Regions from separate parts of the Exiguobacterium sp. EF_C8 genome, predicted to be linked through region 2. Evidence: riboswitches for the same ligand, from Rfam matches in the RefSeq annotation. Region 2 holds a riboswitch; the other holds the start of a gene.

Region 1 (7,934 bases), 290 kb from region 2:
CATCGGCAATGGCGACGAAACGTTCGACTTGTCCATCGTGATCCGCATCCGGCTCATCGGCAAGCGGAAAATGTGTATATAAACCTGTTAAAGCGAGCGAATCTGCTTGCGCAAGCGCAAGAACAGCTTCCGCCTCTTGAAGCGAACTGACACCAAAACGATTCATCCCGACGTTGATCTTCAAATGTAACTCGATTCCTTGCAGCTGTTTACTGTTTAGGGCGAGCCATTCTAGCGATGAGACACCGAGTGCAATTCCGAAACGTCGTGCTGTTTCAAAATCCTCCGTCGGATTCATCACCAGTACATAACTGTCTGGAAAATTCGTTTTGATTTCAATGGCTTCATACAACTCGGCGACAGCAAAGTGCTGAACATCAGACGCCGTCAGCGTTTCGACCATCTCGAGCATGCCTAAGTTGTACGCATTGTTCTTGACCACGGCAAAAATATGTTTACGTGATCGAGCGAAGACCGATGCGACGTTCTGTCGCACCGCCTTCCGATCGATCGTGACGAGTGTACGCGTCGTCATTCTGCGACAGCTGGTGTCACATACGTCAACCAATCCGCATATTGCGGCAATTGACCTGTGACGGCTTGACGGTAAAGATCGAGCAACTCATCTGCGACGTTCCGTGTTCCGCCGTTGATGGAGATATGATCGATTTCACCGACACTCGTGATTTCAGCAGCTGTTCCTGTTAAGAAAATCTCATCTGCGACATATAACTCATCGCGTCCGATGTGACGTTCGACGACAGGATAGCCTTGATCTTGTGCCAAACGGATGATGACTTGGCGTGTGATACCGTCGAGTACTGAACAATCAAGTGACGGTGTATGAATCGTTCCGTTTTTAAGAAGGAAAAGATTCGCAACACTCGCTTCACTAACGTTTCCGTTCATGTCGAGCGCGATTGCTTCATCAAATCCATCACGGATGGCTTCACCTTTTAAGAGTTGTGAGTTCATATAGTTGGCAGCCGCTTTCGCTTGCATCGGCATCATCGTTGATGAGACGCGGCGGTATGATGCGACTTTGGCACGGATGCCAGCACCTTTATCGAAGTATTCCCCAAGCTCCCAGCAAGAGATACCGACATGAACTGTCGTATCTTTCGCCATCAATGCTTGCCATGGCGTACCGAGGAACACGAATGGACGGATATAACAAGATTCGAATCCGTTTTTCGCAACTAGATCAATCGTCGCCTGGACGAGTTCATCAACCGTATACGGAATTGTGACGTGGTAATAGGCGCAACTACGGAAAAGACGTTCAATATGTTCCTTCAATTGGAAAATCGCCGGTCCGTCCGGTGTCGCGTAGGCACGAATTCCTTCAAAGAATCCACTACCATAGTGAATCGCATGTGACATGACGCTCGTGTTCGCATCTTTCGGATCATGAAAGACTCCATCTAACCAAATTGCTTCTCCATACTGTGTATCCACTGCCATGTGTTTTCCTCCTCTTCGACGTCAATCAGAGTGAACGTAAATCATCCACCAATTGCGTCTTCTCTTCTGTTTTCGCATCTTTCTGTTTGATGACACGTGCAGGTGTTCCGGCAACGACGCTTCCAGCAGGTACGTCTTCTGTGACGACACTACCGGCAGCGACGACGGCATCTTTACCGACTTTGACGCCTTCGAGAATGACTGCATTCGCACCAATCAAGACACCGTCTTCAATGATGACAGGTGTTTTTGAAGGTGGTTCGAGGACACCCGCGACCACGGCACCTGCGCCAACATGAACGTTTTTCCCGATCGTCCCACGTGCACCGACGACAGCGTTCATATCAATCATTGTACCATCTCCGATCGATGCACCGATATTGATGATCGCACCCATCATAACGACCGCGTTGTCACCAATGACGACATGATCACGAATCCATGAACCTGGTTCGATTCGCGCATTCAAATGACGTGTATCAAGCATAGGTACCGCACTGTTGCGACGGTCATACTCCACATGAACATCCGTGATGCGATCTGAATACTTTTCTAAGAAAGTAGCCGCAAGTCCTGCATCTGCGAAGAAAATTTTTGATTCATCTGATCCGAACGCTGTAGCACCTTCGATCGTCAAGCCCGCCAAATCGCCGTTGACATAAAGTTTTACCGGTGTTTGTTTTTTTGCATCTTTAATGAATTTAGCAATTTCGTAAGCATCAGTGAGTAACATGTGAATCCTCCTGTGTGTAGAGCGTCTCCAACGTATAGAGTCCCGCTGTTTTTTGAATGAGTGCTTCAGCTGCTTTGATCGCACCAGAAGCAAATACTTTTTTCGATAGCGCTGTATGTTTGATTTCAATCAACTCGTCGACACCTGCGAATAAGACTTCGTGTTCTCCGAAGATCGTTCCACCGCGCATCGCATGCATCCCGATCTCGTTCGTCTCCCGCTTTTGCCGCGTCTGTGACCGGTCATACACAGGTGTGACGTCACGTGCCGTCTGAATCGTTTGCAGTAACAACTCGGCCGTCCCACTTGGAGCATCGACTTTTTGATTATGATGTTTCTCAAGCAATTCGATGTCATACGCCCCTGCCAGTGGCACCAGTGTCTTCAGTAGTTGCTGCACCATTGCGATACCATACGACATGTTATACGACTGGAAGATCGGAATTTCTTTTGCAGCGTTCTTGATGGACGCAAGCTCCGCTTCAGAAAAACCAGTCGTCGCGATAACGAGTGGCGTCTTTGTCGCCAGCCCGTATGCGAGTAGATCCGGTAACAAACTCGGATGCGAGAAGTCGATGATTGCATCGACCGTCTCTGCCATCTCTGTTAGCTCGGCATATGAAGCGATCGTATCGGATGACTTCGTCCGGTCAACGATCGCAACGACACTTTGTGGTGCGAGTTCGACGACGTATTGTCCTGTCGCCCCATAACCGTGTAACGCGAGTTTCATCGAACCACTCCTTTGTAAGCCCGCATCGTTTCGAGTAAGTGGGCGTGTCCCGCTTCCGATTGACGCACGAGCGGCAAGCGCGGCGCACCGACAGCAAAGCCGAGTTCTTCAAGCGATGCTTTAACTGGAATCGGATTGACATCACTGAACAAGGCACCGATGACCGGTAACAAGTCTGCCTGAATCCTGCGTGCCGTGACGAGATCTTGCGCGAGTAACGCCTCAGCAAGTGCTTGTGTCTCTGCCGGATACGGATTCGAAAGAACTGAGATGACGCCTTGTGCGCCCCACGCCATGTACGGCAGGATTTGATCATCATTTCCACAGAAGACCGCGAAGTCTTCCGGAATCGCCGCCATCAGTTCGCCCATGAAGCTGACGTCTCCACTCGCTTCCTTAAACGCTTGGATGCGTGGATGACGTGCTAACGTCACTGCGGTTTCGACTGCGATCGCAACGCCTGTCCGCGACGGAACGTTGTACAGCATGATCGGTAATTCGGTTGCATCAGCGACCGCCGTGAAGTGCGCGACGAGACCGGCTTGTGATGTTTTATTGTAGTACGGTGTGACGAGCATCGCTGCATCCGCACCAAGGCGTTCTGCGAGTAACGTCTTCTCGATTGTTACTGCCGTGTTGTTCGAACCCGTTCCGGCAATGACGGGTACTCGTCCTGCTGTGACTTGAACGGCAGTCGTCAATAGTTGTTCAAATTCCGTGTTTGTCAGTGTCGAACCTTCTCCTGTCGTCCCTCCGACGACAAGTGCCTGAATCCCTGCTGCGAGTTGTTGCTCGATCAAGCGTTCGAATACGTGTAGATCCAACTCGCCTGCTTCATTAAATGGTGTGACGAGCGCTGTACCTGCTCCTTTGAACATGAAGAACTCCTCCTTTTTTATGAATGAATCGACTGTTCGATTGCTTGGCGTGCGACTTGTACGGCGTTTGACGCGGCACCTTTTCGAATGTTGTCGGCTACACACCAGAGATGGAACGTGTTCGCGAGACTATCATCTTGTCGAATCCGACCGACGTAGACGTCGTCCGTCCCGCTTGCGTCAAGTGGCATCGGATAACGCGTATTTGCGACATCATCGATGAGGACGACGCCCGGTGCGCCTTCCAGTGCTTCACGGATCGCTTCGACCGTCGTCGGTTGTGTAAACGTGACGTTGATTGCAACCGAGTGAGAATTCGTGACTGGAACCCGTACACATGTCGCACTGACTGGTAATGCTGGAAGATTGAAGATTTTCCGTGTTTCATCAATCATCTTCTGCTCTTCTTTCGTATAGCCGTTCTCAAGGAACACATCGATATGCGGCAAGATGTTATCGTGAATCGGATGCGGATAATTGACGGGCTCTTCTCCGCGTGCCCCGCGTGCCAGATCCTCGATTCCTTTTTGACCGGAACCGGATACGGCCTGATACGTCGTATAGTTGATCCGTTCGAATCCCAGTGACTGGAGCGGTGCTAAAGCGACGACGGATTGAATCGTCGAACAGTTCGGATTTGCGATCAAGCGGTCTGTCGCTTGAATCGCTTGCGGATTGACTTCTGGCACGACGAGTGGAATCGTCTCCTGCATCCGGAAGGCACTTGAATTATCAACGACGAGTGTTCCGTTTTCAGCTAGTAATGGGGCATATTGCTCACTGATCGTTCCGCCTGCTGCGAACAACGCGACATCGATCCCGTCTTCCGTGATGTTTGGCGTCAGCGCTTGGATCGTAATATCTTCTCCCTTGAACTGCACCGTGTTCCCTGCTGAACGAGCAGAAGCGTAAGCGGACAGGCGGCTGACCGGGAAGTCCAGTTCTGCGAGTACTTGTAACATTTTTTGACCGACGGCGCCGGTTGCTCCGATGACGGCTACATGATACATGCTGTTTTCCTCCTTATAACTCGAACGCGTTTGCAATCGCTGCAACCGTCCGTTCAATGTCTGCTTGTGCAATCGTGTACGAGATGCTGATTTCTGATGTCGTGACTTGATAGAACGGGATATTCTCCGCTCGGAAGATTGCGAACAATTTCGAAGCAACACCTGTTGCATCCCGCATCCCGATTCCGACGACAGATAACTTCGCGTGCTGATCGTGGCGGTCGACCTTGACTGTCGTGAAGCGATCCATGATATCTTTCAATGCTTCGTCGAGGAACTCTTCCTCGTCGAGTGGACAAGAGAACGATAAGAAGATGTCACTGTCGAACGTCGTTTGACTGATCATGTCGATATTGACGTGACGGTTCGATAAGAGTTCGAAGATATCGGCTACTGCTGCATTCGTTTGCGGTACGTGTTTGATTGATACCGTCAAGACGTTCTTCGTCACACTGACACTCGTCACCGCTTTTTGTTCCATTGTTTCCGTCGCTTCCATGATCCATGTTCCCCTTTTCGATTCAAGTGTTTTCCCGACGAAGATGTGTACGCCGTATTTTTTTCCTAGTTCGACACTTCGCATTTCCATGACCTTCGACCCGAGGGCGCTCATTTCCATCATCTCATCATACGAGATATGTGGAATCGGTTGAGCGGCGGCATGGATTCGCGGATCAGCTGTATAGACACCGTCGACATCGGTATAGATTTCGCACCGTTTATCAAGGACTGCCGCAAGGGCAACTGCCGTTGTATCCGACCCACCCCGTCCGAGTGTCGTGACATCACCGAGTTCGTTGACACCTTGGAATCCGGCGACGATGACGACATCGTACGTTTCGAGTTTTTGTCGTAACAGATCTCCATCGATCTGTTTGATCTTACTTTTCGTATGCACGCCCATCGTGCTGATTCCTGCTTGAGCGCCTGTTTGCGATAACGCTTTGACACCGAGCGAGTTGAGGGCGATGCTGAGTAATGAAATCGTCTGTTCTTCTCCGATGGCAAGCAGTCGATCGAGTTCTCTTCGCTCGGGGCGATCCGTGATGGCTTGCGCCTGAGCGATCAAAGAATCTGTCATCTTGCCCATCGCCGAAACGACGACGACGAGTTTTTCACCTTCGGCTGCGCGACTCTTCAAATAATTCGCAATAGACTGAATCTGTTCGACAGTCGCAACCGAGCTTCCACCAAATTTAAGTACAGTTGTCACAATCCTATCTCCTTTGTCCCGATACAGAAAAAAACGACGGGCCGGTAGGAGCGTTCCTACGGCCCGTCGTTATCACGATCGGACAAACGAAGACAAAGTCATTCGTTCTTTTACGTAAGATAGCGCTCCGAAACATCGGTTTCGGCAGTACAACGGATCTTAACCGTTGTACCAGCAAACAAGAAGAAGCATCTTCTCGTTCACTTCGGCGGACTTCCCCTTTCACATCATTCGGCATGCTTGCCTTCAAGAATGATGCTACTCATGTCATCCGCGCCTCTATCTGTCGGTTGTTAGTTACAGTTATAGCAGACATCTTTTGTTAAATCCAGTCATTTGACTGTTTTTTTTCAAAATTCGTCAATTCGCAAGATGCTGTTTCGCGAGTTCGAGTTGCTCCGACACGGCAGCAAACCCTGTCCCGCCGTAGCTAGTCCGGCGTGCTACTGCTTGAACCGGATCGAGGAGCGGATAGACGTCTTCTGTGATATCAGGATGGAACGTTTGATACGTCTCGAGGTTCAAATCCTTCAGGAAACAACCGTTCTGCACACAGTAAAGGACGGCTTTGCCGACGATTTCATGCGCTTCCCGGAACGGTATGCCTTTCGTTACAAGGTAGTCAGCGAGTTCCGTTGCATTCGAGAAGTCTTGCATTGTCGCCTTCTTGAGCGCTTCGGTCTTAAACGTCGCAGATTCAATCATTCCGGTGAAGATTTGAACGGACTTGAGAACGGTATCTGCTGTATCGAAGACCCCTTCCTTATCCTCTTGCATGTCTTTGTTGTAAGCGAGTGGTAATGCCTTCATCGTCGTCAAGAAGCCCATCAGGTTGCCGTAGACGCGACCTGTTTTTCCACGAATCAATTCAGCAAAATCAGGGTTTTTCTTTTGTGGCATCATGCTCGAACCTGTCGAGAAGGCGTCAGACAACTCGATGAAGCCGAATTCTTGCGACGCCCAGATGATGATTTCTTCACAAAAACGTGAGAGATGCATCATGACGGTCGAGGCGATTCCGAGATATTCAATGACGAAGTCGCGATCGGAGACAGCATCGAGACTGTTCGGATAGACCGACTCAAAACCGAGCAACTCGGCAGAACGGAAACGGTCGATCGGGAACGTGGTCCCCGCGAGCGCGCCTGCCCCGAGTGGTGATTTCCGGATCCGTTTTTGATTGTCCGTCAACCGTTCGACATCACGTTCGAACATCCAGAAATAAGCGAGCAAGTGATGCGCAAGCGAGATTGGTTGTGCCCGTTGCAAATGCGTATACCCCGGCATAACCGTCTCGATATGTTGCTCAGCTTGTTCCGTAATGACCGATTGGAGCTCGCGTAATGCCGTCGTCAACGCTTCGACATGCTGCTCCATCCATAGATGTAAATCGGTTGCGACTTGATCGTTTCGGCTCCGTGCCGTATGCAGTTTCCCTGCAACTGGACCGATCTGTTCCGTCAACAAACGCTCAAGATTCATATGAATGTCTTCGTCCGCTAATGTGTAGGAATGGTCCTTTAACGTCGCTTCGAGTTGCTTTAATCCTTGCTGGATTTGTGTCCACTCATCTTGAGCGAGAATCCCTTGTTCAAATAACATCTGTGCATGTGCGAGACTGCCTTTCAAATCAACGCTTGCTAATTTTTGATCGAACGTGATTGATGCTCCGAAGGCTTCCGCTTGAGCGGAAGCACTTTCCGTAAAACGTCCACCCCAGAGTTTGGTCATTTCGTTACACCCGCCTGACGATGTACACTCGCATGCGTTGAAACGGCAAGACCGTGTAATTTGATGAAGCCTTTTGCTGCTTCATGATCGAATGCATCTTCTTTCGTGTACGTCGCAAGTTTCTCATCATAAAGCGAGACAGCCGACTGACGACCTGTGACAGTTGCATTTC
Region 2 (7,934 bases):
ATATCGAGAAGAACGGAACGGCATCGGTTGAGCTTCCGATTGCGTTCAGCTTCTCCGGTTGCACAGTTGCAATCGTCTTCATCCCTTGAAGGAGATTCCCGTCACCAAGCGCAATAAAGCCAAGTACTGGAACTAAGAATCCAACGAAGACGAGTCCGATCCCATTCAACGTATCGGAGACAGCCACCGCACGTAGTCCTCCAAAAATCGCATAAATCGCTCCGATGATCCCGACGACCCAAACGACTAACCAGAGGGACTGCGTATAGCTGAGGCCGAACAACTCAGGGACATCGAACAACTGCAAGACAGCAATCCCACCTGAGTACAGCATTGAAGGGATCGTGACACACATATATCCGAGTAAAAAGAGTAAAACTGTCATCCGACGAACCGTCTCATCATAACGGTGACTTAAGTATTCCGGTAACGTCGAGATACCAAGTCCAAGAAACTTCGGAAGTAGATAGATGGCCATGATGATCGCAGCAAAGCCCGCTGTGACTTCCCATGCCATACTTGACATGTTTCCCATAAAGGATTGCCCATTGAGCCCAATCAGCTGCTCTGCTGATAAATTGGTCAGCAGTAACGAGCCGGCAATGAACACGCCACTTAGCCCTCGACCTGCTAAGAAGTACTCATCAACACCTTGTGTTTTCCCGCGCGTCAACCGGTACGATATGTAGGCAACGAGCAACATGAAAAATGCTGCAGAACCTAATGTAAAAAATAATTCAGATGTAGTCATGTATCTCCCTCCCTCTCTTTTTCAAAATTCCTATTCTCAAATATGTATTCATTGATTCCTTTTTTATACTTTTTCAAAACTATATTTTAGAAAACGTTTTCTTTTTTAAGAACAAAAAACCACCTTCTATAAATAGAAGGCGGCTAGTTGATTACGATTGACGTGGATGTTCTGGGAAGTCCATCTCTTCGTAACGAACAATCGACGTCCGGTTTTTGAATTTGTGTCCTAACCAGAAGGCAAGGAACAACGGAATTCCGACATATGTCGCGGCAATCCCGACCCAATCAATTTGATCAGCAAGGAATGCTGCATAGTTTTGACCAACGATGACAAGGAAACAAAGACCGAATGCAAACAGCGGACCGAACGGGAACGCTGGTGCAACGTAAGGTAAATCTTTCAACGAATGACCTTGTGCAAGGAATCCTTTACGGAAACGATAGTGACTGATCGCAATTCCGAGCCATGCGATGAATCCTGTCATACCTGAAGCATTGAGTAACCACAGGTAGACTTGTCCACCAAACATCGATGTTAAGAAACAGAGCGCACCGATTGCTCCTGTTGCAAGCAAGGCGTTACGCGGTACCCCATTTTTCGACACTTTTGCAAAGAACTTTGGTGCATCTCCTTGACGAGCAAGTGTATACAGCATCCGTGTGGAAGCATACATACCTGAGTTACCGGCAGATAGAACAGATGTCAAGATGACGGCGTTCATGAGTGCTGCCGAGAACGCAAGACCTGCTTTTTCAAAGACGAGCGTAAACGGACTAACGGCAACGTCCGTGATGTCATTGGAAACCAAGTTCGGGCTCGTATACGGAATAAGCATACCGATGACGAAAATAGCAAGGATGTAGAAGAGTAAAATGCGCCAGAAGACTTGTTTGACTGCTTTTGGAACGTTTTTTTTCGGATTTTCCGATTCACCTGCGGCAATTCCGACTAGTTCCGTTCCTTGGAAACTGAATCCAGCAACGAGGATGATCCCGATGACGGCAGGAATACCACCGACGAACGGCGCATCCCCGAGAGCAAAGTTTTTAAAGCCAACTGGTGGCTCCGATGTAAAGACACCGAAAATCATCGCAACACCGACGACTAAGAAGACGATGACAGTGACGACTTTAATCATGGCGAACCAATATTCCGCTTCCCCAAAACCTTTAACGGAGAAGTAGTTCAAGCCGATCATGAGTAAAAGGAATAAGGCACTGAAGTAAAATCCAGGAACGTCCGGGAACCAATACGTCATAACGATTTGTGCTGCAACGAGCTCAACTGCGATCGTGACCGCCCAGTTGTACCAGTAGTTCCAGCCGAGTGCAAAGCCGAATGATGGATCGACGAATTTTGTCCCGTATGTCGAGAAGGATCCGGCGACAGGCATATACGCCGCCATTTCGCCAAGACTCGTCATTAGGAAGTAGACCATCAGACCAACGATTGCATACGATAGGAGTGCACCACCTGGTCCTGCTGCTGCAACGGAAGCACCGGACGCGATGAAAAGTCCTGTTCCGATTGCCCCACCGATGGCGATCATCGACATATGACGGGCTTGTAATCCACGTTTTAATCCTTCGGCTGTCGAATCTGTTGTTTGTTTCACATCTAGTTTGTTCATTTCGTTCGCTTCTCTCTGTTTAGATTTTTTGAGAGGACACTTTTTGAATGAAAAAACAAAAAGCGCCCTCATCTTCCAGATGGAAGATGAGAACGCAACATAATAAAATGAATGCGCCTCATTCTACCGTCGTGAAAGATAGCTCTCCACAAGTAAGTGATACCCGACTTGTGACAGTATTAGACCTATTCGATCTAATCCCAATCGATCATCTTCAAAGCGATGATTGATTTCGGCAATTCTTCCTTTCAGGTCACTTCATTTGTCGCTTGACGACATCCGTAACCGTACTCTTAAGAACTGCAACCTCCATCCCACTGGTTGAGTGAGAACTGAATTAAATTAGTTATTACTACGCCATATTACACAAACCGCCACGAAATTGTCAATTGCCTTTTTTGAATCTGGGGTAGTAGATGGTAAAAATCCGATATGTTTAGTACACTAAATGATAGAAGTCCACTGAGAGAAAGGATGCTGCTTGCATGCCACAGGAACGTGATTTGCTGACTTACCGACTCGAGGAACAAATGCGTGTCATTCTTCGTACCCTGCGACGTGAACTTAATCGACTATTTGAAGGAACAGCGACCCGAAGCGAATTTTTCATCTTACGGAGTCTTTCAGAAAACGGTCCTCAGCGTCCGACACTTCTTGCGGAACAATTTGAGCTGGCGACGAGTCAAGTCACTGCTTTAACGGATAAGCTCTATAAACAAGGATATGTCACACGGACGCGTTCGACGGAAGATCGTCGCTCGATTGTCCTCGCTTTGACGGATGACGGAGAGCGTGCTTTTCGGGAACTCGAGGTCGTCCGAAGAAACTATTTACAAGATCGCTTCGGAACTTTAACAGCAGAAGAACTGGAAACGATGATTCGCGTCTTCGATAAGATTTTACTGACGATGGATGAGGATACGCTCACTTCGTCTTCATAAAAAACGGTAGATTTTCTACCGTTTTTTATGTTTTATCTAAACATTTACCTCTGTCTAACCGTTACCTAGATGAGTATACTGGAGTATATATATGGAAATCTGTTAGCTGGGGGAGTTGGGAGGATTTGTTGTCCATCATGAATCAATTCATCATTAACTTTTGTCTACTGTTCACGACGATTACTCTCTTATTCTTACCATTTCGGAATCGACCACGTATTTCGCTGAATTCCAGCTGGAGTACACGCCTCATATTGGGAACTGTCTGTGGTCTGATTGCAGTTTTGTTGATGTTTAATGGCATTCAGATCGATGTCGCCCGTGTGGATTTACGAATCATCCCAGTCGCGATCGCTATGCTATTCGGTGGTTTCCCGAGCGCCATCGTCGCCGGTATAATGATCATCGGGACACGTTACTTTTTGACACCCGTCGATCAAATGGAAGGTTTTTATCTGTCCACACTGATTATCGTCTTAATCATTACGACGATCGGAATCGTACGTCGATTCGTTCATGTCTCGACACGCCATTTTCAATTATTGGTGTCAATTGGTGTTCTCTATTCGTTACCTGCCATCTATATCCTGACAAACAGCTGGTCGACATTCTTTAAAATCTCAATCGCTTATATCTTCTTTAATCTATTAGCTGGCTTTGTTGCTTTTCGACTGCTGACGGAATTACGCCGTCACTTCGAAAACATTCAGTATCAACAAAAACTAGCGATGACGGATGCTTTGACCGGACTTGCCAATCGGCGCCGTCTCGATGATTCACTGTCACTTGTCGGTTCAACGGATCAAGGGTATTCACTTGTCTTGATTGATATCGACTTCTTCAAGCACGTCAATGATACATATGGTCATGACGCCGGGGATGATGTCCTACGTCAACTCGGCATGACACTCGCTTCCTTAACACGACCGGATGACCTCGTCGGACGGTACGGTGGTGAAGAGTTTTTGATCATTTTACCAAGCACTACAGCTAAAGAAGCTCAAAAAATCGCAGAGTTGGCTCGGATGACAGTCGCACGCAACCTGTTCCCGACGGCAGACGTACCTGATCTGCAAATCACGATTTCGCTTGGGATTGCACATTCTAGTGGTTCCCATACGTCTCTTGAAGCATTACAACAAGCAGATAAAGCGTTGTATTACTCAAAAGAAAGCGGACGAAACCGAAGTACGATTTATACGAAGGAACTTGCCTTCCGACAAGCTTGAATATGAGACACTTCCTAGCGGGAGTGTCTTTTTCTATGACCTTATTCCGTTTCTTTCGGAAAACCGATGCTTTCAACCGTTCCAAAGACGATCATCCGGCTCAATTGCTCCGCCATATATGCGGATGAATATGGCCGACCGTTTCGTAACCAGGAAATCAATAATCCTAACTGTCCACCAATGACATAGTTCAGTAACAAATCCCGATCGACGAAAGTCGCATCCTCTGCGACTTGGGATCGAAAGACGAGGCGATAATTTTCTTTCAACGTATCAAGAAAACGTGAGATGAACGTTTTGATAGGACCTTGAACGAGCATCGTTTGGTAAAACAATTCGTTTTCTTCAATGTGAATGAACAAACGAGCAAAATAACGACTGACCTGTTCGACTGTCGGAAATACGGTGCCTGTACCTGTAATCCGAATCGCTTGTTCGAGTGCCATCATCTGTTCCTCAACGATTTGGTCAAGCAAATCATATTTATCTGTGTAGTGCGCATAAAAGGTCGAGCGGTTCACACCCGCCCCATCCGTCAGCATCTTGACGGTGATGCTCGAAAAGCTATTTGTCTTCAGTAAACGAAACAATTCCATCGTAATACGGTCACGTGACCGTTTTGGTCGTGGATCACGGCTCTCTTTCATGTGCATTTCACTCCTTTTCCATCCTCTTTTTAAAAATGAATCCGTTATCATTTATTTTTCCAACATTTTGTCGGAAACTGTTGGTTGTTTGTTATCTAACTATCCATATAATTAACTATATTAATTACTCCTCCCCCCAGAGGAGTACTTTTTTTGAATCGATTGTACACAAGAAAGGATGCTAACACACCCATGAGTATGAAGAAATTACTAATCATTAATATCGTTACACTCATCGTTTTGATCGGTGGTGGAGTCGTCGGATACTACTATTACGATCAAGCAACAAGCTATGTCAAAACAGACAATGCGAAAATCGATGGCAAAATGATAACGATTGCTAGCCCAAGCGCTGGTAAATTAACGGACTGGTCTGCTAAAACAGGCGAATCGCTCGACAGCGGTGCAACACTTGGTCACATCATGACTGCGCAAGCTGGACAAAAACCAACAGATCTTTCTGTTTCGATGCCTGCGAAGGCAACGATCGTTCAGTCGATGGCGACAAAGAATGGCTTCGTCGCAGCAGGTACACCACTTGCCTATGGTTTTGACTTAAACGACCTTTGGGTCACAGCGAACATCGAAGAAACAGAAATCGATGAAATCAAAGTCGGACAAACCGTTGACGTATATGTCGACAGCTATCCTGACACGACACTTTCTGGTGAAGTGGAACAGATCGGAATGACGACAGCTTCGACGTTCTCGATGATGCCTTCTTCAAACGGAAATGCGAACTACACGAAAGTCGCACAAGTCATTCCAGTTAAAGTATCACTCTCGCAAGAAAAATCACTCGACATTCGACCTGGTATGAATGTGACCGTCCGCATTCATAAGGATTAAGGAGGGACGTTCATGTCTACTACCTTCTTGTTCGGATATAGTGCGTTCACGATTCTGATCATCATCGGCGTCAACTGGATCGCCCGCCGGAATCGTCAATCCGACATCGCACTGGCCACTGACGGACCGACACTTGAGGAGTCCCTCGAGACGGAACCGACGATGACCGTGACACCACCAGTCGCAGCACCTTCAAAACAAGTATCGACTGAAAACGTCAGTATTCCGAAAGTACTGACGGTCTTACTGATTGGTATGTTCATTGCTATTTTGAACCAAACGTTGATTAATGTCGCGTTACCGGTTCTAATCAATGACTTCAACGTGTCGACGTCCACTGCCCAGTGGTTGACGACAGGTTTCATGCTCGTCAACGGGATCTTGATTCCGATCAGTGCTTTTTTAATGCGCAGTTATACGTTCCGCCAGTTGTTCCTCGCTTCGATGACACTCTTTTTCTTCGGATCGGTCATCTGTTCGATGGCAATGAACTTCCCGGTCATGATGATCGGGCGTGTCGTTCAGGCGGCAGGTGCTGGTATCTTGATGCCACTCGGATCAAACGTCTTCATGACATTATTCCCACCGCATAAGCGCGGTGCTGCCATGGGAATGCTCGGAATCGCTATGATTCTCGCTCCTGCTGTCGGACCTACGATCACAGGATATGTCATCCAAAACTATGACTGGCACGTCATGTTTTATGCGATGTCGTTCTTTGGATTAGTGACATTGTTACTCGGTACGGCCTGGTTCCGCCTGACGCAGCCACTCTCGAAACCTTCTTTCGACGCACTGGGCGTCTTATTCAGTACGATCGGATTCGGGAGTCTCCTTTATGGATTCAGTGAAGCCGGGAATGACGGCTGGGATAGCCCGATCGTCATCAGCACGATCGTCATCGGCTTAATTGGAATCGCTGCTTTTGCAATGCGTGAGCTGTCGATGGAAGATCCGATGTTGAATATTCGTGTGTTAAAGGTTCCGGAATTTTCGTTCACCCTCTTCATCAATGTCATCGTCACGATGGCGTTGTTCGGTGGGATGTTGCTTTTACCGATTTACCTTCAAAGCATTCGCGGTTTTTCACCGGTCGATTCAGGTCTTCTCCTTTTGCCCGGATCACTGATCATGGGAATCACCGGACCGATTGCCGGTCGTTTATTTGACCGCTTCGGTATTCGACCGCTCGCTATCTTCGGTTTGACGTTGATGACGTACGGGACATGGGAATTGACGCAATTAAACATGGATACGTCGTATTATTCCATCATGGGCATCTACATGCTTCGGTCATTCGGTATGGCATTCATCATGATGCCGATCATGACTGCCGGTATGAACGCTTTACCGATGAAGATGATCCCGCACGGAAACGCAACCCAAAACACACTTCGTCAAGTCGCCGGCTCCATCGGAACGGCAATTCTCGTCACCGTCATGACCCGTCAAACGACGGCTCACTTGGCAGACGATGCGAATCAGTTCACGACGCTCGACCCGACGCTTTCGCAACATTTAAACGATCTTGGACAACAGCTGGGTAGCTCACAAGCTGCTTCAACGAGTTGGTTTACGATGCTGACAAAACAAGCAACGATCCAAGGGATCACTGACGCGTTCTGGATTGCGACCGTTTTATCTGCGCTCGCATTGATTCTGTCCTTCTTCTTGCACGGAAAAAAAGAACCAAATCTGGATTGATTCATGAAGGACCAGTTGATGTCATATCAGCTGGTCTTTTGCTATACTTCGTGAAAAGTTCTTCTTTGCACTTCTCTCTTAAAATCGATACACTAGGGACAATGAGTTTCATATCTAAAGGAGATGCTTTATGGTTGCCTTTCTGCAATTTTATGCGTTTATCTTTGCTTGTTGTTTTGC

The links. A riboswitch is a leader RNA that binds a small molecule or an ion and turns the genes downstream of it on or off. The one in region 2 is predicted to bind lysine.
Region 1: another riboswitch for lysine. It lies ahead of ACY2IG_RS02810 (aspartate kinase); the one in region 2 lies ahead of ACY2IG_RS01450 (amino acid permease).

The regions. Positions count from the first base shown of each region.
Region 1 covers NZ_CM143264.1:529,442-537,375, reverse strand. Annotated here, with positions in the region: gene alr (alanine racemase) at 1-535, opposite strand, end outside; gene ACY2IG_RS02835 (branched-chain amino acid transaminase) at 532-1,464, opposite strand; gene dapD (2,3,4,5-tetrahydropyridine-2,6-dicarboxylate N-acetyltransferase) at 1,490-2,197, opposite strand; gene dapB (4-hydroxy-tetrahydrodipicolinate reductase) at 2,184-2,930, opposite strand; gene dapA (4-hydroxy-tetrahydrodipicolinate synthase) at 2,927-3,808, opposite strand; gene ACY2IG_RS02815 (aspartate-semialdehyde dehydrogenase) at 3,826-4,818, opposite strand; gene ACY2IG_RS02810 (aspartate kinase) at 4,832-6,031, opposite strand; lysine riboswitch at 6,144-6,321, opposite strand; gene argH (argininosuccinate lyase) at 6,392-7,762, opposite strand; gene ACY2IG_RS02800 (argininosuccinate synthase) at 7,759-7,934, opposite strand, start outside.
Region 2 covers NZ_CM143264.1:242,858-250,791, reverse strand. Annotated here, with positions in the region: gene ACY2IG_RS01455 (solute:sodium symporter family transporter) at 1-751, opposite strand, end outside; gene ACY2IG_RS01450 (amino acid permease) at 903-2,384, opposite strand; lysine riboswitch at 2,516-2,704, opposite strand; gene ACY2IG_RS01445 (MarR family winged helix-turn-helix transcriptional regulator) at 2,870-3,325, shown strand; gene ACY2IG_RS01440 (diguanylate cyclase) at 3,463-4,554, shown strand; gene ACY2IG_RS01435 (TetR/AcrR family transcriptional regulator) at 4,596-5,201, opposite strand; gene ACY2IG_RS01430 (HlyD family secretion protein) at 5,394-6,050, shown strand; gene ACY2IG_RS01425 (DHA2 family efflux MFS transporter permease subunit) at 6,063-7,754, shown strand; gene ACY2IG_RS01420 (hypothetical protein) at 7,885-7,934, shown strand, end outside.